DNA from 2 places in the Streptomyces sp. NPDC043878 genome. Region 2 is predicted to be linked to the other one. Evidence: riboswitches for the same ligand, from Rfam matches in the RefSeq annotation. Region 2 holds a riboswitch; the other holds the start of a gene.
What was found. Region 2 has a riboswitch for glycine ahead of gcvP (aminomethyl-transferring glycine dehydrogenase). Riboswitches for the same ligand answer to the same signal wherever they lie in the genome.
Positions count from the first base shown of each region.

Region 1 (7,596 bases), on a different contig from region 2:
GCACCGAGTCCACCGCGGGCGGACTGGTGTCGTACACGTCCAGGCCGATGGCCAGATACGGCGCCCCCAGCGCGGGCTGCACCCAGGCGCGCCGCAACGCGCGGACGGCCGGGGTGCGGTGGGCGTTCTGTACGAGCAGGGCGTAGAACTGCGGGATCTCGATGCCCGGTTCGGACAGCCGGAGCGGCCCGGCGGGCTGGCGCTCCAGGCCGGTCGTGATCCGCCGCAGGTCCAGCCAGGGGATGCCGAGTCCGCCGCCGGGGGCGTGCGGGTTCAGCCAGAGGCCGTAGTGGTCGGGATAGAGGGTGCGGGCCACGTCCAGGGCGTCGACCACTTCGTACGACCGGTTCCAGCCGCTGGCCGAGAGCTCCTGGGCGGAGGTGACACAGGGGGCGTAGCCGTGGCCGTCGACCTCCATGTTCCCGTACTGGGCGTCGGGCGACCCGGCCTGGCCGTGCCACAGGAGCATCCAGACCTGGCCGGAGGAAGGGGTCGCGAGGGCGCGGAGCAGCGCCTCGTAGGCGTCGTAACGCCCGGGCGTCACTTGGCGCAGCATGTGCTCGACCTGCCCGGCCGCGGCGGTGCCGCTCGCGCTCACCTGTTACCGCCCCTTCGGAAGACTCCGGATATGAAACCAGCTTAGGCGGCCCGGCCGACAGCGACCGCCCAGGAGCGCACGGCTCATCGCCCTCCCGCGGCCGCGGCCCCCGGCGGCAGCGGCACCTAGGGACCGTACTGCCAGAAGGGGCGGACCTGTCCGCGCAACCACTCGGCGACCGGGTCCTGGGTCAGGTCCATCAGCACCAGGTTGACCGGCCAGGGAACCGGGACGCGGGCCAGGGCGCGGCCCAGCGCCTCCGTCGGCAGGGCCCTCAAGTCGCCCTCCCACTGGGAGAGTTCGACGCCGACGAACATCACCGGGTCGGCCGTCTCGATGGCGGCGAGGCAGCGGCGGGCGGTGCGCACGACGCCCGTCGAGGCGAACTCGGCCGACGCGGCGGCCAGGAAGTCCACCGGGTCGTCCTGCCAGTCGGGTTCGAAGAGCCGGACCCGGCCGCCGGTCGCCGGGCCGTCCAGCGGGGTCCGTCCAGCGCGGCACAGTTCGGCCACGGCGGGCGGCGGCAGCGGCACGCCGACCATGCCGTCCGGATTGACCGCGATGCCCACCTGCGGTGGCAGACCGCGCGCGAACTCCACGGCGGGCGCGATCGTGTACGCCAGGTGCGAGCCGGTGACCTGCCGGAACTGCTCCTCGGAGCTGAAGACCGGCACGTAGGTCTGGCCCTCGATCTCCAGCGTGGGCAGGTCGAGCGGGCCGCTGCGGGGACCACCGCCGGCGGGCAGCGGCACCCAGACGAAGCTGCGGCCGAGCACCTCGATGATCCGCCCCCCGGCCGCGGGCATGCCGAGGGCGGCGGAGAGCACCTCCTCCAGCTCGTTGCCGGGCCATCCGCCGTGCGGATGGGGGTGTGCCTGCGCCGGGAAGTTCGCGGGAAAGTCCGCCGGGAAGTCCATCTGTGTCTGACCGCCTGCCGAGAACCACTGGTTGGCTGGAAAGGCTATCGGGTGGCGCCCCGCGCCGGGTCAGCCGGTGAAACCGATCCGGCCGAGCACGTCCACCGCGTCGCGGTCCAGCAGGACCGCCGAACCGCAGCCGTCGGGCAGGTCGCCCCGCTCCGCCGAGCGCAGCAGCCGGCCGGCCGCCGTGCGGTGGCGCAGGAAGGCGTAGCGGGAGACGCCCCGGCCGCGCTCGCGCTGGCCGGCCCGCGCGGTCTCGGGCGGGACGTCGAGCACCAGCAGATGGAGGGTGCCGCCCCGGCGGCGGGCCGCGCGGGCCAGCCAGCCGCGCACCCACGCCTGCGTGCCGCAGTCGTGCACGACGACGCCCTCGCCGGTGCGCAGGGCGCGGCGCAGCCCGGCGTAGTGGGCCAGCCGTACGAGCGGCCGGTAGAGGGCGTACGGCAGCAGGCGCGGCGTCCGGGAGTCCCAGCGGTCGCGGGTGTCCTGGGAGTCGACGCGCAGGCCGCGCACGGTACGCCGCATGAGCGTGGACTTGCCGCTGCCGGGCAGCCCGGTGATCACGACGAGGTCGCGGGGTCCGAAGAGGAGGGCGTGCGGGCTGTGGCCGCCGCGCTCGCGCAGGTCGCGCAGGACGGGTGCCGGGCGTGCCCCGCACGCCCCGCGGGCCGGGGCCGAAGGCTGCTCGGGCAGCGCGACGGCCGAGGTCGCGGCGTACGCAGTGGTCCTCTTCACCGTGATCGTCCTCCCCTGGGGTGGGCACGAGTACCCTCCCCGCCAAGTGTAAAGAGAAGGCAATGCGCGGTGTCTCGCGTTTTCGTGCGCTTCCTGCCACAAGCCGGTCACAGAGGTGGTCTGCCAGGTTCGGGTGAGCCGTGCAATGATGGCCGCGCCAACTGCATACCGGCCGCTTGAATCCGCGCGGGAGAGTCCTCGGCAGCACGTCGCCGGGGCGCCGAAGGAGCAAGTCCCTCCCTTGAATCTCTCAGGCCCCGTTACCGCGCGGGCGAGGCACATCTGAAAAGCGGGCCGCTGCGACAGTGGCTCCACCCAAGGTGCAAACCATGACGACCGTTTCGCGGGTCATGGCGAACCTCTCAGGTTCCGATGACAGATGGGGAGGAACGACCTCGCCGTCATGCCCTGGGAGACGACCGACCGATGAGCAGTACCGCACCCCGTCATACCGCGCTCGACGCCCTGCACCGTTCGCTGGGCGCGACGATGACCGACTTCGCCGGCTGGGACATGCCGCTGCGCTACGGCTCCGAGCGCGACGAACACAACGCCGTACGCACCCGGGCCGGTCTCTTCGACCTCTCGCACATGGGTGAGATCACCGTCACCGGCCCGGAGGCCGTGGCCCTGCTGGACTTCGCCCTGGTCGGCAACATGGGCACGATCGGCGTGGGCCGCGCCCGCTACACCATGATCTGCCGGCCGGACGGCGGCATCCTCGACGACCTGATCGTGTACCGGCTCCAGGAGCGGGAGTACATGGTCGTCGCCAACGCCTCCAACGCCCAGGTGGTCCTGGACGCCCTGGTGGAGCGGGCCGCGGGCTTCGACGCCGAGGTACGCGACGACCGCGACGGCTACGCGCTGCTCGCCGTGCAGGGCCCCGAGTCCCCCGGCATCCTGAAGTCGCTCACCGACGCCGACCTGGACGGCCTGAAGTACTACGCGGGCCTGCCCGGCACCGTCGCCGGCGTCCCCGCGCTGATCGCGCGCACCGGATACACCGGTGAGGACGGCTTCGAGCTGTTCGTGAAGCCGGAGCACGCCGTCGAGCTGTGGCAGGCGCTGACCAGGGCCGGCGAGGGCGCCGGCCTGGTCCCCTGCGGCCTGTCCTGCCGGGACACGCTGCGCCTGGAGGCGGGCATGCCGCTGTACGGGCACGAGCTGTCGACCTCGCTCACCCCCTTCGACGCCGGGCTCGGCCGGGTGGTGAAGTTCGAGAAGGAGGGCGACTTCGTGGGGCGCGAGGCGCTGAGCGAGGCCGCCGAGCGTTCGGCCGGAACCCCGCCGCGCGTCCTGGTCGGCCTGGTCGCCGAGGGCCGCCGCGTCCCGCGCGCCGGGTACCCCGTGGTCGCCGGCGGCGAGGTGATCGGCGAGGTCACCTCCGGCGCCCCCTCCCCCACGCTCGGCCGGCCGATCGCGATGGCGTACGTCGACGCGGCGCACGCGCGGCCGGGTTCACCCGGGGTCGGCGTGGACATCCGGGGCACCCACGAGCCCTACGAGGTCGTGGCTCTGCCGTTCTACAAGCGGCGGAAGTGACACTGTCGTCCCACCGGCCGGCGGACGTGACACCGTCGGCCTCGGCACGGCCGTCACCGTCCCGGCCGTGACCGTCGCGGCCGCCATCCGCACGGCCGCAGCCGTCCGCACGTGATGTCGGGCACATCGTGCCTGCTCACGCGTGTTCACCCCCCTTCCCATTCACCAGCACTCCCCCGCGTACAGGAGAATTCAGGCCATGAGCAACCCCCAGCAGCTGCGCTACAGCAAAGAGCACGAGTGGCTGTCGGCCGCCGCGGACGGCGTCGCGACGGTCGGCATCACCGAGCACGCGGCCAACGCGCTCGGCGACGTGGTCTTCGTCCAGCTCCCGGACGCCGGTGCCACCGTGACCGCGGGCGAGACCATCGGCGAGCTGGAGTCGACCAAGTCGGTCAGCGACCTGTACTCCCCGGTGTCCGGCGAGGTCACCGAGGTCAACGAGGACGTCGTCAACGACCCGTCGCTGGTGAACTCCGCTCCCTTCGAGGGCGGGTGGCTGTTCAAGGTACGCGTGACGGACGAGCCGGCCGACCTGCTCTCCGCCGACGAGTACACCGCCTTTTCCGCCGGCTGAGGAGTCGTAGCCCCATGTCCGATCACACGTCGCACCTGAACACGCCGCTGCACGAGCTCGACCCGGAGATCGCCGCCGCGGTCGACGCCGAACTGCGGCGCCAGCAGTCCACGCTCGAGATGATCGCCTCGGAGAACTTCGCCCCGGTGGCGGTCATGGAGGCGCAGGGCTCGGTCCTCACCAACAAGTACGCCGAGGGCTACCCGGGCCGCCGCTACTACGGCGGCTGCGAGCACGTCGACGTCGCCGAGCAGATCGCGATCGACCGGGTCAAGGAGCTGTTCGGCGCCGAGTACGCCAACGTGCAGCCGCACTCGGGTGCCTCCGCCAACCAGGCCGCCCTGTTCGCGCTGGCCCAGCCCGGCGACACCATCCTCGGCCTGGACCTGGCGCACGGCGGCCACCTGACCCACGGGATGCGGCTGAACTTCTCCGGCAAGCAGTTCAACGTGGTCGCCTACCACGTGGAGGACTCCGGCCTGGTCGACATGGCCGAGGTCGAGCAGCTCGCCAAGGAGCACCGCCCGAAGGTGATCATCGCCGGCTGGTCGGCGTATCCGCGGCAGCTGGACTTCGCGGAGTTCCGCCGGATCGCGGACGAGGTCGGCGCCTATCTGTGGGTCGACATGGCGCACTTCGCGGGCCTGGTCGCGGCCGGACTCCACCCGAACCCGGTGGAGTACGCGGACGTCGTCACCTCCACCACCCACAAGACGCTGGGCGGCCCGCGCGGCGGCATCATCCTGGCGAAGCAGGACTTCGCCAAGAAGCTCAACTCGTCGGTCTTCCCCGGCTTCCAGGGCGGTCCCCTGGAGCACGTGATCGCGGCGAAGGCGGTGTCCTTCAAGGTCGCGGCGAGCGAGGAGTTCAAGGAGCGCCAGCGGCGTACGGTGGAGGGCGCGCGGCTGCTGGCCGAGCGCCTGACGGCTCCGGACGCCCGCGAGGCCGGCGTGAACGTGCTGTCCGGCGGCACCGACGTGCACCTGATCCTGGTCGACCTGCGCGAGTCCGAGCTGGACGGCCGGCAGGCCGAGGACCGCCTCCACGAGGTGGGCATCACCGTCAACCGCAACGCCGTCCCGAACGACCCGCGGCCGCCGATGGTGACCTCCGGTCTGCGCATCGGCACGCCGGCCCTCGCCACCCGCGGCTTCACGGCCGAGGACTTCGCGGAGGTCGCGGACATCATCGCGGAGACCCTCAAGGCGCCCGCCTCCTTCGGGGAGGCCGACGTGGCAGCCCTGAAGACCCGGGTGACGGCCCTGGCCGAGAAGCACCCGCTGTATCCCACGCTGGGCAGCCAGTCCCGTTAGTCGGGCAGCCAGTCCCGTTTGTTCGGGGCACCGCGCACACTGGAAGCACATGCTGCTGCGGCGCGCGCGGTGCCCCGCCCCATGTTCCACCCCCGTTTTGAGGAGTCACCGTGGCCATCTCGGTCTTCGACCTGTTCTCGATCGGCATCGGCCCGTCCAGCTCCCACACGGTCGGCCCGATGCGGGCGGCGCGCTTGTTCGCCCTCCGACTGCGCAACGAGGACCTGCTGGGCTCCGTCGCCTCGGCCCGCGCCGAGCTGTACGGCTCCCTCGGCGCGACCGGCCACGGCCACGGCACCCCCAAGGCGGTGCTGCTCGGCCTGGAGGGCGCCTCCCCGCGGACGGTGGACGTGGAGGGCGCGGACGAACGGGTCGAGCGGATCAGGCAGGACGGCCGCCTCCGCCTCCTGGACGAGCACGAGATCCCCTTCTCCTTCGACGACGACCTCGTCCTGCACCGCCGTAAGACCCTGCCCTACCACGCGAACGGCATGACCCTGTGGGCGTACGACGCCTCGGGGGCGGAGCTGCTGTCCAAGACGTACTACTCGGTGGGCGGCGGCTTCGTCGTCGACGAGGACGCGGTCGGCGCCGACCGCATCAAGCTGGACGACACCGTCCTCAAGTACCCCTTCCGCACGGGCGACGAGCTGCTGCGCCTGACGCAGGAGACGGGTCTGTCGATCTCCGCGCTGATGCTGGAGAACGAGCGGGCCTGGCGCACGGAGGACGAGATCCGCACCGGTCTCCTGGAGATCTGGCGGGTCATGCAGGCGTGTGTGGCGCGCGGCATGTCCCGCGAGGGCATCCTGCCGGGCGGGCTGCGGGTGCGCCGCCGGGCCGCGATGTCGGCGCGCCAGCTCCGCGCGGAGGGCGACCCGCTCGCGCACGCCATGGAGTGGATCACGCTCTACGCGATGGCGGTCAACGAGGAGAACGCGGCCGGCGGCCGGGTGGTGACCGCCCCGACCAACGGCGCGGCCGGCATCATCCCGGCGGTCCTGCACTACTACATCAACTTCGTGCCCGGCGCCGACGAGGACGGCGTGGTCCGCTTCCTGCTCGCGGCCGGCGCGATCGGCATGCTGTTCAAGGAGAACGCCTCCATCTCGGGCGCCGAGGTCGGCTGCCAGGGCGAGGTCGGCTCGGCCTGCTCGATGGCGGCCGGCGCCTTCGCCGAGGTCCTCGGCGGCAGCCCCGAACAGGTCGAGAACGCGGCCGAGATCGGCATGGAGCACAACCTCGGCCTGACCTGCGACCCCGTCGGCGGTCTGGTCCAGATCCCGTGCATCGAGCGCAACGGCATGGCCGCGGTGAAGGCGGTCACGGCGGCCCGCATGGCGATGCGCGGCGACGGCTCGCACCTGGTGTCCCTGGACAAGGTCATCAAGACGATGAAGGAGACCGGCGCGGACATGAGCGTCAAGTACAAGGAGACGGCCCGGGGCGGGCTGGCTGTGAACATCATCGAGTGCTGAGCGGATGGGCTGCCGTAGCGGCTCATGTCGCCGGCGGTGGCCGCAAGGAACTCGGCGCCGGCAGCGGGCCGACGCCAGGTATGCCACGCAACGGTGATGAGTCTTGCCGATGTCCGTACCCGCCCAGATCCGGGCCACCAGTTCCTCCGGTCGTTCTATGTGCTGTTCTCCCGGACGACCTCGCCGGCGTGGTCCTGCTCAGCGATCCGCTCGAAGGCGTTCGCAGCTCCTGATCAGCGGCCGAGTCGTCGTGAGACGCCGGGTGGCCAGGTGAGTGGAACCATCGAGGGCAGCCGCAGAGAAGCCCTACCCGGTGCCTCTGGGTCTCCGGACCTTACGACGGCCGGTCCAACCCGCGACCAAGGTAGGACCGCACAGCCTCAAAACGAGATCACCGAGTGGCCGTCGATACACCACTTCAGCGGACGTG
Region 1 is NZ_JBWKDW010000016.1:152,198-159,793, forward strand. Features, by position in the region: gene AC07AZ_RS22920 (enhanced serine sensitivity protein SseB C-terminal domain-containing protein) at 1-598, opposite strand, end outside; gene AC07AZ_RS22925 (enhanced serine sensitivity protein SseB) at 724-1,515, opposite strand; gene AC07AZ_RS22930 (AAA family ATPase) at 1,585-2,259, opposite strand; glycine riboswitch at 2,431-2,529, shown strand; glycine riboswitch at 2,530-2,642, shown strand; gene gcvT (glycine cleavage system aminomethyltransferase GcvT) at 2,680-3,798, shown strand; gene gcvH (glycine cleavage system protein GcvH) at 3,998-4,375, shown strand; gene glyA (serine hydroxymethyltransferase) at 4,390-5,688, shown strand; gene AC07AZ_RS22950 (L-serine ammonia-lyase) at 5,799-7,166, shown strand.
Region 1: linked by a shared signal. The riboswitch ahead of gcvT (glycine cleavage system aminomethyltransferase GcvT) and the one ahead of gcvP (aminomethyl-transferring glycine dehydrogenase) in region 2 are both predicted to bind glycine.

Region 2 (7,596 bases):
CGAGGAGACGCGGTGACTCGGGCCGGGACAGCGCGGCGCGAGGGCGGGCGAGCCCGGGACACTCCCCCGGATCCGCCGACCCCCGCGTGGTTGTCGCACGGTCGTGTGAGGTGGTCGGCCCGTCGTGGCGAGCTCCCCTGACGGGCTGCCGCCGAGGTGGACCTACGGCACGTCGACGGTGTGCACGCGGGGAGGCCGCCCGCCCACGACGTGACGCTGTGTGTCCACAGCCGACCGGCGTACGCCCGCTTCGCGCCCCGGCCTCCGCCGCAGGTCCGCGGGCCCTCGGCTCGCATCGTGCCCGTCGCCACCTGCGGCACGGCCGGTCTTAACGCAAGCTTGACGCGGGCGGTCCTCCCATCCGTGGGCCCTCGCGTCACTCTCCGCTTACGCTGATCCCGCCGCCGTCCGCGGATGGCCGGAACCGCATGCCGAGCCGCACCCCAGGAGCCCGTCCGATGGCCACCACCGAGCACCCCCCGCCCAGTCGCCTGCGCTCCTGGATGCTGGAGGGCCTCTCCGACATGGGCAAGGGCGGCGGCCACCAGGGACCACACGCGCGGCCGGAACCCGTGCACCAGGGCCAGCGCTGGTGGCGCGTGATGTGTCTCACCGGCGTCGACTACTTCTCGACCCTCGGCTACCAGCCCGGCATCGCGGCCCTCGCGGCCGGACTCCTGTCGCCGGTCGCGACCATCGTGCTGGTGATCGTCACCCTCGCGGGCGCGCTGCCCGTGTACCGGCGGGTGGCCGAGGAGAGCCCGCGCGGCGAGGGCTCGATCGCGATGCTGGAGCGGCTGCTGTCCTTCTGGCAGGGCAAACTCTTCGTGCTCACCCTGCTCGGCTTCGCCGCCACCGACTTCCTGATCACCATCACCCTGTCCGCGGCCGACGCCTCGACCCACCTGGTCGAGAACCCGCACCTGAACAGCGCGCTGCACGACCGGCAGATGCTGATCACGCTGGTCCTCGTGGCGCTGCTCGGCGCCGTGTTCCTCAAGGGCTTCCTGGAGGCGATCGGCGTCGCGGTGGTCCTGGTGGGCATCTACCTGGCGCTCAACGTCGTCGTCGTGATCGTCGGCCTGTGGCATGTGGCCACCGCCGGCCACGTGATCACCGACTGGTCCACCGCCCTGACCGCCGAGCACGGCAACGTCTTCGCGATGATCGGCGTGGCGCTGCTGGTCTTCCCCAAACTGGCGCTCGGCCTCTCCGGGTTCGAGACCGGCGTCGCCGTCATGCCGAACGTCCGGGGCGACGCCGACGACACCGAGGAGCGGCCGACCGGCCGCATCCGGGACACGAAGAAGCTGCTCACCACGGCGGCCCTGATCATGAGCGTCTTCCTGATCGCCACCAGCTTCATCACCACCCTGCTGATCCCGGAGAAGGAGTTCGAGCCGGGCGGCCAGGCCAACGGCCGCGCGCTGGCCTTCCTCGCGCACGACTACCTCGGCGGCGCCTTCGGCACGGTCTACGACGTCTCGACGATCGCCATCCTGTGGTTCGCCGGCGCCTCCGCGATGGCCGGCCTGCTCAACCTGATGCCCCGCTACCTGCCCCGCTACGGCATGGCCCCGCACTGGGCACGCGCGGTGCGCCCCATGGTCATCGTCTTCACCCTGATCGCCTTCCTGGTCACCTGGATCTTCGACGCCGACGTCGACGCGCAGGGCGGTGCCTACGCCACCGGTGTGCTCGTGCTGATCAGCTCGGCGGCGATCGCGGTGACCATCGCCGCCCACAAGGCCGGCCAGCGCAACTGGACCATCGCCTTCGCGGTGATCTCGGCGGTGTTCCTCTACACCACGGTCGTCAACGTCATCGAACGCCCCGACGGTGTGAAGATCGGCGCCTGCTTCATCGCGGGCATCATCCTGGTCTCCCTGCTGTCCCGGCTGGCCCGCGCCTTCGAGCTGCGCGTGACCAGCGTGACGCTCGACCCCATGGCGGAACGTTTCATCCGGGACATGGCCAGCCGCAAGATACGGTTCATCGCCAACGAACCCCAGCAGCGCGACAAGGCCGAGTACCGCGACAAGATCGAGCAGATCAGGGCGGACAACGACGTCCCCGGCGAGGACTTCGTCTTCGTCGAGGTCACGGTCCTCGACCCGTCCGAGTTCGAGGCGAGCCTGACGGTACGCGGCGAGGTCCTCCACGACCGCTACCGCGTCCTGACCCTGGAGTCCTCCTCCATCCCCAACGCCCTCGCCGCGCTGCTCCTGCACGTCCGCGACTCGACCCGCTGCACCCCGCACATCTACTTCGAGTGGACCGAGGGCAACCCCTTCGCCAACTTCCTGCGCTTCTTCCTCTTCGGCCAGGGCGAGGTCGCCCCGGTCACCCGGGAGGTCCTGCGCGAGGCGGAGCCGGACCGCGACCGCCGCCCCCGGGTCCACACGGGCTGAGCGATCCACCGGACACGGCGACGCGGCGGGTCACCGTACGGACCCGCACGGGCACTGTCCGATACGGCGACACGCCCACGCACGCAGGCACTCGCCCATGGCAGCGCACCGCCCGGCACGGCAGCGCACCGCCCGGCACGGCAGCACGCCGCGACACCGCAGCACCCCACCGTCAGGAGGACCCCACCCGACAGGCGACGAACCGCGGTCGCCCACCCGCCGACCCCCTCCCGTCGGCGTCGCCCCGCTGCCCCTATCGTGATCGCCATGCAGTCCTACACGATCGGCCAGGCGGCGCGGCTGCTCGGCGTGAGCCCGGACACCGCCCGCCGCTGGGCGGACGCGGGCCGGGTGGCGACCCGGCGCGACGAGAGCGGGCGGCGCGTCATCGAGGGCCAGGACCTGGCCGCGTTCTCGGTGGAGCTGGCCAGGACCGGAGGCGGTGAGGAGGAGGCCCTCTCCCACACCTCCGTGCGCAACGCCTTCCCCGGGATCGTCACCGCGATCAAGCTCGGCGACGTGGCGGCCCAGGTCGAGATCCAGGCCGGGCCGCACCGCCTGGTCTCCCTGCTGACCCGGGAGGCCGTGGAGGAGATGGGCCTGGAGGTCGGCATGGAGGCCACCGCCCGCGTGAAGTCGACGAACGTGCACATCGACCGCGTCTGAGCGCGGCGCCCGGTCCCCCGTAGGGCGACGCGGCCCGCACGTACCGGGCACGCGGCGCCTGCGCGACTACGGTGGGAACCTTCCCAGGACGTCCCCCCACGGGCATCCCCCCACCGTCAGCGAGGCGCACTCCATGAGCCTGAGCATCCGCAACCAGCTCCCCGGCACGGTCACCGTCATCACCCCCGGCGAGGTCATGGCCACGGTCGGGGTCAGTCTGGCCGGCGGCCAGAACCTCACCGCGGCGGTCACCCGGGAGGCCGTCGAGGAACTCGGGCTCGCCCCCGGCTCGGCCGTACGGGCCCTGGTGAAGTCGACGGAGGTCTCGCTCGCCACCGGCCGGGTCGAGGGCCTCTCGATCCGCAACCGGCTGCCCGGCACGGTGCGGGACATCGCCACCGGCGGGGCCATGGCCTCGGTGAAGGTCACGGTCGAGGGCGGCGAACTGACCGCCGCGATCACCGCGGACGCCGTCGCCGAGCTGGGCCTGACCGCCGGGACGCCCGTGGTCGCCCTGATCAAGTCGACCGAGCTCTCCCTCGCGACCGGGTGAGGCACGAAGGGCTCCGCCCGGGCCGCTGTGGCCCGGGCGGAGCCCTTCACCTACGGGATCTCAGTCCTCGTACGCGTCCAGCGGCGGGCAGGAGCAGACCAGGTTGCGGTCGCCGAAGGCCTGGTCGATCCGGCGCACCGGCGGCCAGTACTTGTCCGCGGCCGAGACGCCGGCCGGGAACACGGCCTCCGCACGCGTGTACACGTGCTCCCAGTCGCCGCCCAGCGCGGCGGCGGTGTGCGGGGCGTTGCGCAGCGGGTTGTCCTCCGCCGACCACTCCCCCGCGCCGACCTTTTCGATCTCCGCACGGATGGCGATCATCGCCTCGCAGAACCGGTCGATCTCGATCAGGTCCTCGGACTCGGTCGGCTCGATCATGAGCGTCCCGGCCACCGGGAACGACATCGTCGGCGCGTGGAAACCGTAGTCGATCAGCCGCTTGGCCACGTCGTCGACGCTGACGCCGGTCGCCTTGGTCAGCGGGCGCAGGTCGATGATGCACTCGTGCGCGACCAGACCGCCGGGACCGGTGTAGAGCACCGGGTAGTGCGGTTCCAGCCGCTTGGCGATGTAGTTGGCACTGAGCACGGCCACCTGCGTGGCCCGCTTCAGCCCCTCGCCGCCCATGAGCCGGACGTACGCCCACGAGATCGGCAGGATGCCCGCCGAGCCCCACGGGGCGGCGGAGATCGGGCCGACACCGGTCTCCGGGCCGGCGGCCGGCTGGAGCGGGTGGTTGGGCAGGTACGGCGCCAGGTGGGAGCGCACCCCGACCGGGCCGACGCCCGGACCGCCGCCGCCGTGCGGGATGCAGAACGTCTTGTGCAGGTTGAGGTGCGAGACGTCACCACCGAAGTGCCCCGGCTTGGCCAGCCCCACCAGCGCGTTGAGGTTGGCGCCGTCGACGTAGACCTGCCCGCCCGCCTCGTGCACCTGGGCGCAGATGTCGGCGACGTGCTCCTCGAACACGCCGTGCGTCGACGGATAGGTGATCATCAGCACCGACAGCTCGTCGCGGTACTGCTCGATCTTCGCCCGCAGATCCGCCACGTCGATCTCGCCGTCCTCGGCGGTCCTCACGACGACGACCTTCATACCGGCCATCACGGCGCTCGCGGCGTTCGTGCCGTGCGCGGAGGACGGGATGAGGCAGACGGTGCGCTGCTCGTCGCCGTTGGCGCGGTGGTATCCGCGTACGGCGAGCAGCCCGGCCAGCTCGCCCTGCGAGCCGGCGTTGGGCTGGAGCGACACGTTGTCGTAGCCGGTGACCTCGGCGAGCCGCTGCTCCAGCTCACGGATGAGGGTCAGGTAGCCCTCCGCCTGCTCGACCGGCGCGAACGGGTGCAGCTGGCCGAACTCGGGCCAGGTGACGGGCTCCATCTCGGTGGTCGCGTTGAGCTTCATGGTGCAGGAGCCCAGCGGGATCATGCCGCGGTCGAGCGCGTAGTCCCGGTCGGCGAGCCGGCGCAGGTAGCGGAGCATCGCCGTCTCGGAACGGTGCTCGTGGAAGACGGGGTGGGTGAGGTAGTCGTCGGTGCGCAGCAGCGCGTCCGGCAGGACGTCCCCCGTCGCCGCGTCCAGCGCCTCGATGTCGCCGTCGACCCCGAACGCGCTCCACACCGCGCCGACCTGGGCCCGCGCGGTGGTCTCGTCGCAGGTGACCGACACGTGGTCGGCGTCCACGAGGTGCAGGTTGACGCCGTGGTCGCGGGCGGCGGAGACGACCTGCGCGGCGCGGCCCGGCACCCGGGCGGTGACGGTGTCGAAGTAGTTGCCGTGCACGAGCTCGACCCCGCCGGCCTCCAGGCCCGCGGCGAGGATCGCAGCGTAGCGGTGCGTGCGCCGCGCGATGCCCCTGAGTCCCTCGGGTCCGTGGTAGACGGCGTACATGCCGGCCATCACGGCGAGCAGCACCTGGGCGGTGCAGATGTTGCTCGTGGCCTTCTCGCGGCGGATGTGCTGCTCACGCGTCTGCAGGGCGAGCCGATAGGCCTTGTGCCCGTCGGCGTCGACGGAGACGCCCACGAGCCGGCCGGGCAGGCTGCGCGCGAAGCTCTCGCGCACCGCCATGTAGCCGGCGTGCGGCCCGCCGAAGCCCATCGGCACACCGAAGCGCTGCGTGGTGCCGACCGCGATGTCCGCGCCGAGCTCACCGGGCGACCTCAGCAGGGTGAGGGCGAGCAGGTCGGCCGCCACGGTGACGAGCGCGCCGAGCTCGTGCGCCTGGTCGATGACCGGCTTGATGTCCCGTACGGCGCCGGAGGCGCCCGGGTACTGCAGCAGCACACCGTTGATCTCACGCTCGGCGATCCCGGCCGGGATGCCCTCGCTCAGGTCGGCGACGACCACCTCGACGCCGGCCGGTTCGGCACGGGTCTGGATCACGGCGATGGTCTGGGGCAGGGCGTCCGCGTCGACCAGGAACAGGCCCTTCTTGTTGCGGCCCATGCGCCGGGACAGCGCCACCGCCTCGGCGGCCGCGGTGCCCTCGTCGAGCAGCGAGGCGCCGGAGGTGGGCAGCCCGGTCAGCTCGGCGACCATGGTCTGGAAGTTCAGCAGGGCCTCGAGCCGCCCCTGGGAGATCTCCGGCTGGTAGGGCGTGTAGGCCGTGTACCAGGCCGGGTTCTCCATGACGTTGCGCAGGATCACCGGCGGCGTGAAGGTCCCGTGGTACCCGAGCCCGATCATCGGGGCCAGGACCTGGTTGCGATCGGCCAGCGCACGCAGCTCCGCCAGCACCTCGGCCTCGGTCCGGGCACCCGGCAGGTCCAGCGCGTCGGCGTTCTTGATCACATCCGGGACCGCGGCGGCCGTGAGCTCGTCGAGGGAGCCGTAGCCGACCTGGGCGAGCATCTTGGCGCGGGCCTCGTGGTCGGGGCCGATGTGGCGCTGCTCGAAGGGGATTCCCTGTTCGAGCTCGGAGAGCGGAATACGATGGGCGGTCATTGCGGAGGCCTCCTGGTCTGACGCGACCTTCGAGGGGTACCCCGGCGCGGGTACCCCGACGGCCTCCCCCTCTGTCATCTCGACCTGAGAGCTTCACCGGGGCGCCCGAGGGCACTCCCGGCTTTCACCGTCGGTGAGAACGGAAGCCGTCGGCCTCCGCCCTGCTTTCCAGAGTGACCTCGTCCGTGCGGTACGTGGGCCTGAGAGATTCCGGGGAGGATTTGCTCCTTCGGCGCCTCCATGGTCTCTGGAGGACTCTCCCGCACGGGGTCAGCAGCCGCCTGCCAGCCTACCAGCGAGGTCAACGCCCGAACTTTCGAGTGGCCCCCTCGTTGAAAGTGCTCTTTCGTAGTGCTTACGGATGAGTTGCGACCACATGGAGGGACCGTGCAGACCGACATCGATCCGCGCCACCTGATCGGCCGCAAGGCGTTCGACCGCGACGGGACCAAGATCGGCACGATCGACGAGGTGTACCTCGACGACGCGACCGGCGTCCCGGAGTGGGCAGCCATACGGACCGGCCTGTTCAGCAGGGACGCGTTCGTGCCCCTGGAGCCCAGCAGGCTGATCGAGGGCACCCTGCACGTCCCCTTCGAACGCGCCCTGATCAAGGACGCCCCCGACTTCGGCGTCGGGCGCCACCTCTCGCCGGAACAGGAACTCCAGCTCTACCACCACTACGGCCTGGACGTGGCCGCGCCTCCGGCGTTCCCCGACCGCGACTTCGGCAAGCTCGCGGGCTCCGACGACTCCTGAGACACCTCGGCCCCCGGCCCGCCGGGTCTTCGCGACCCGACCGCCGGCCCGACCGGCGCGGCCGGCACAGGCCGTGCTGACGCGGCAGGCGGCACGGACCGCACGAGCGGCAGCGGGTCCGCCGGCTCCAGCTCCGGGTCGTCGGTCCGGAAGGTCCGCACCCGCCCGGGCTCCGAGTCGGGCGTCTCGAACCGCACGGTGACCCGCCCCAGTCCGCTGCCCTGCACCCATCCGTGTCCGTACCCGGCGTGCCGTACGTCG
Region 2 is NZ_JBWKDW010000015.1:10,155-17,750, reverse strand. Features, by position in the region: gene AC07AZ_RS21270 (APC family permease) at 459-2,411, shown strand; gene AC07AZ_RS21265 (TOBE domain-containing protein) at 2,679-3,077, shown strand; gene AC07AZ_RS21260 (TOBE domain-containing protein) at 3,211-3,630, shown strand; gene gcvP (aminomethyl-transferring glycine dehydrogenase) at 3,691-6,576, opposite strand; glycine riboswitch at 6,755-6,849, opposite strand; gene AC07AZ_RS21250 (PRC-barrel domain-containing protein) at 6,964-7,335, shown strand; gene AC07AZ_RS21245 (DNA polymerase IV) at 7,257-7,596, opposite strand, start outside.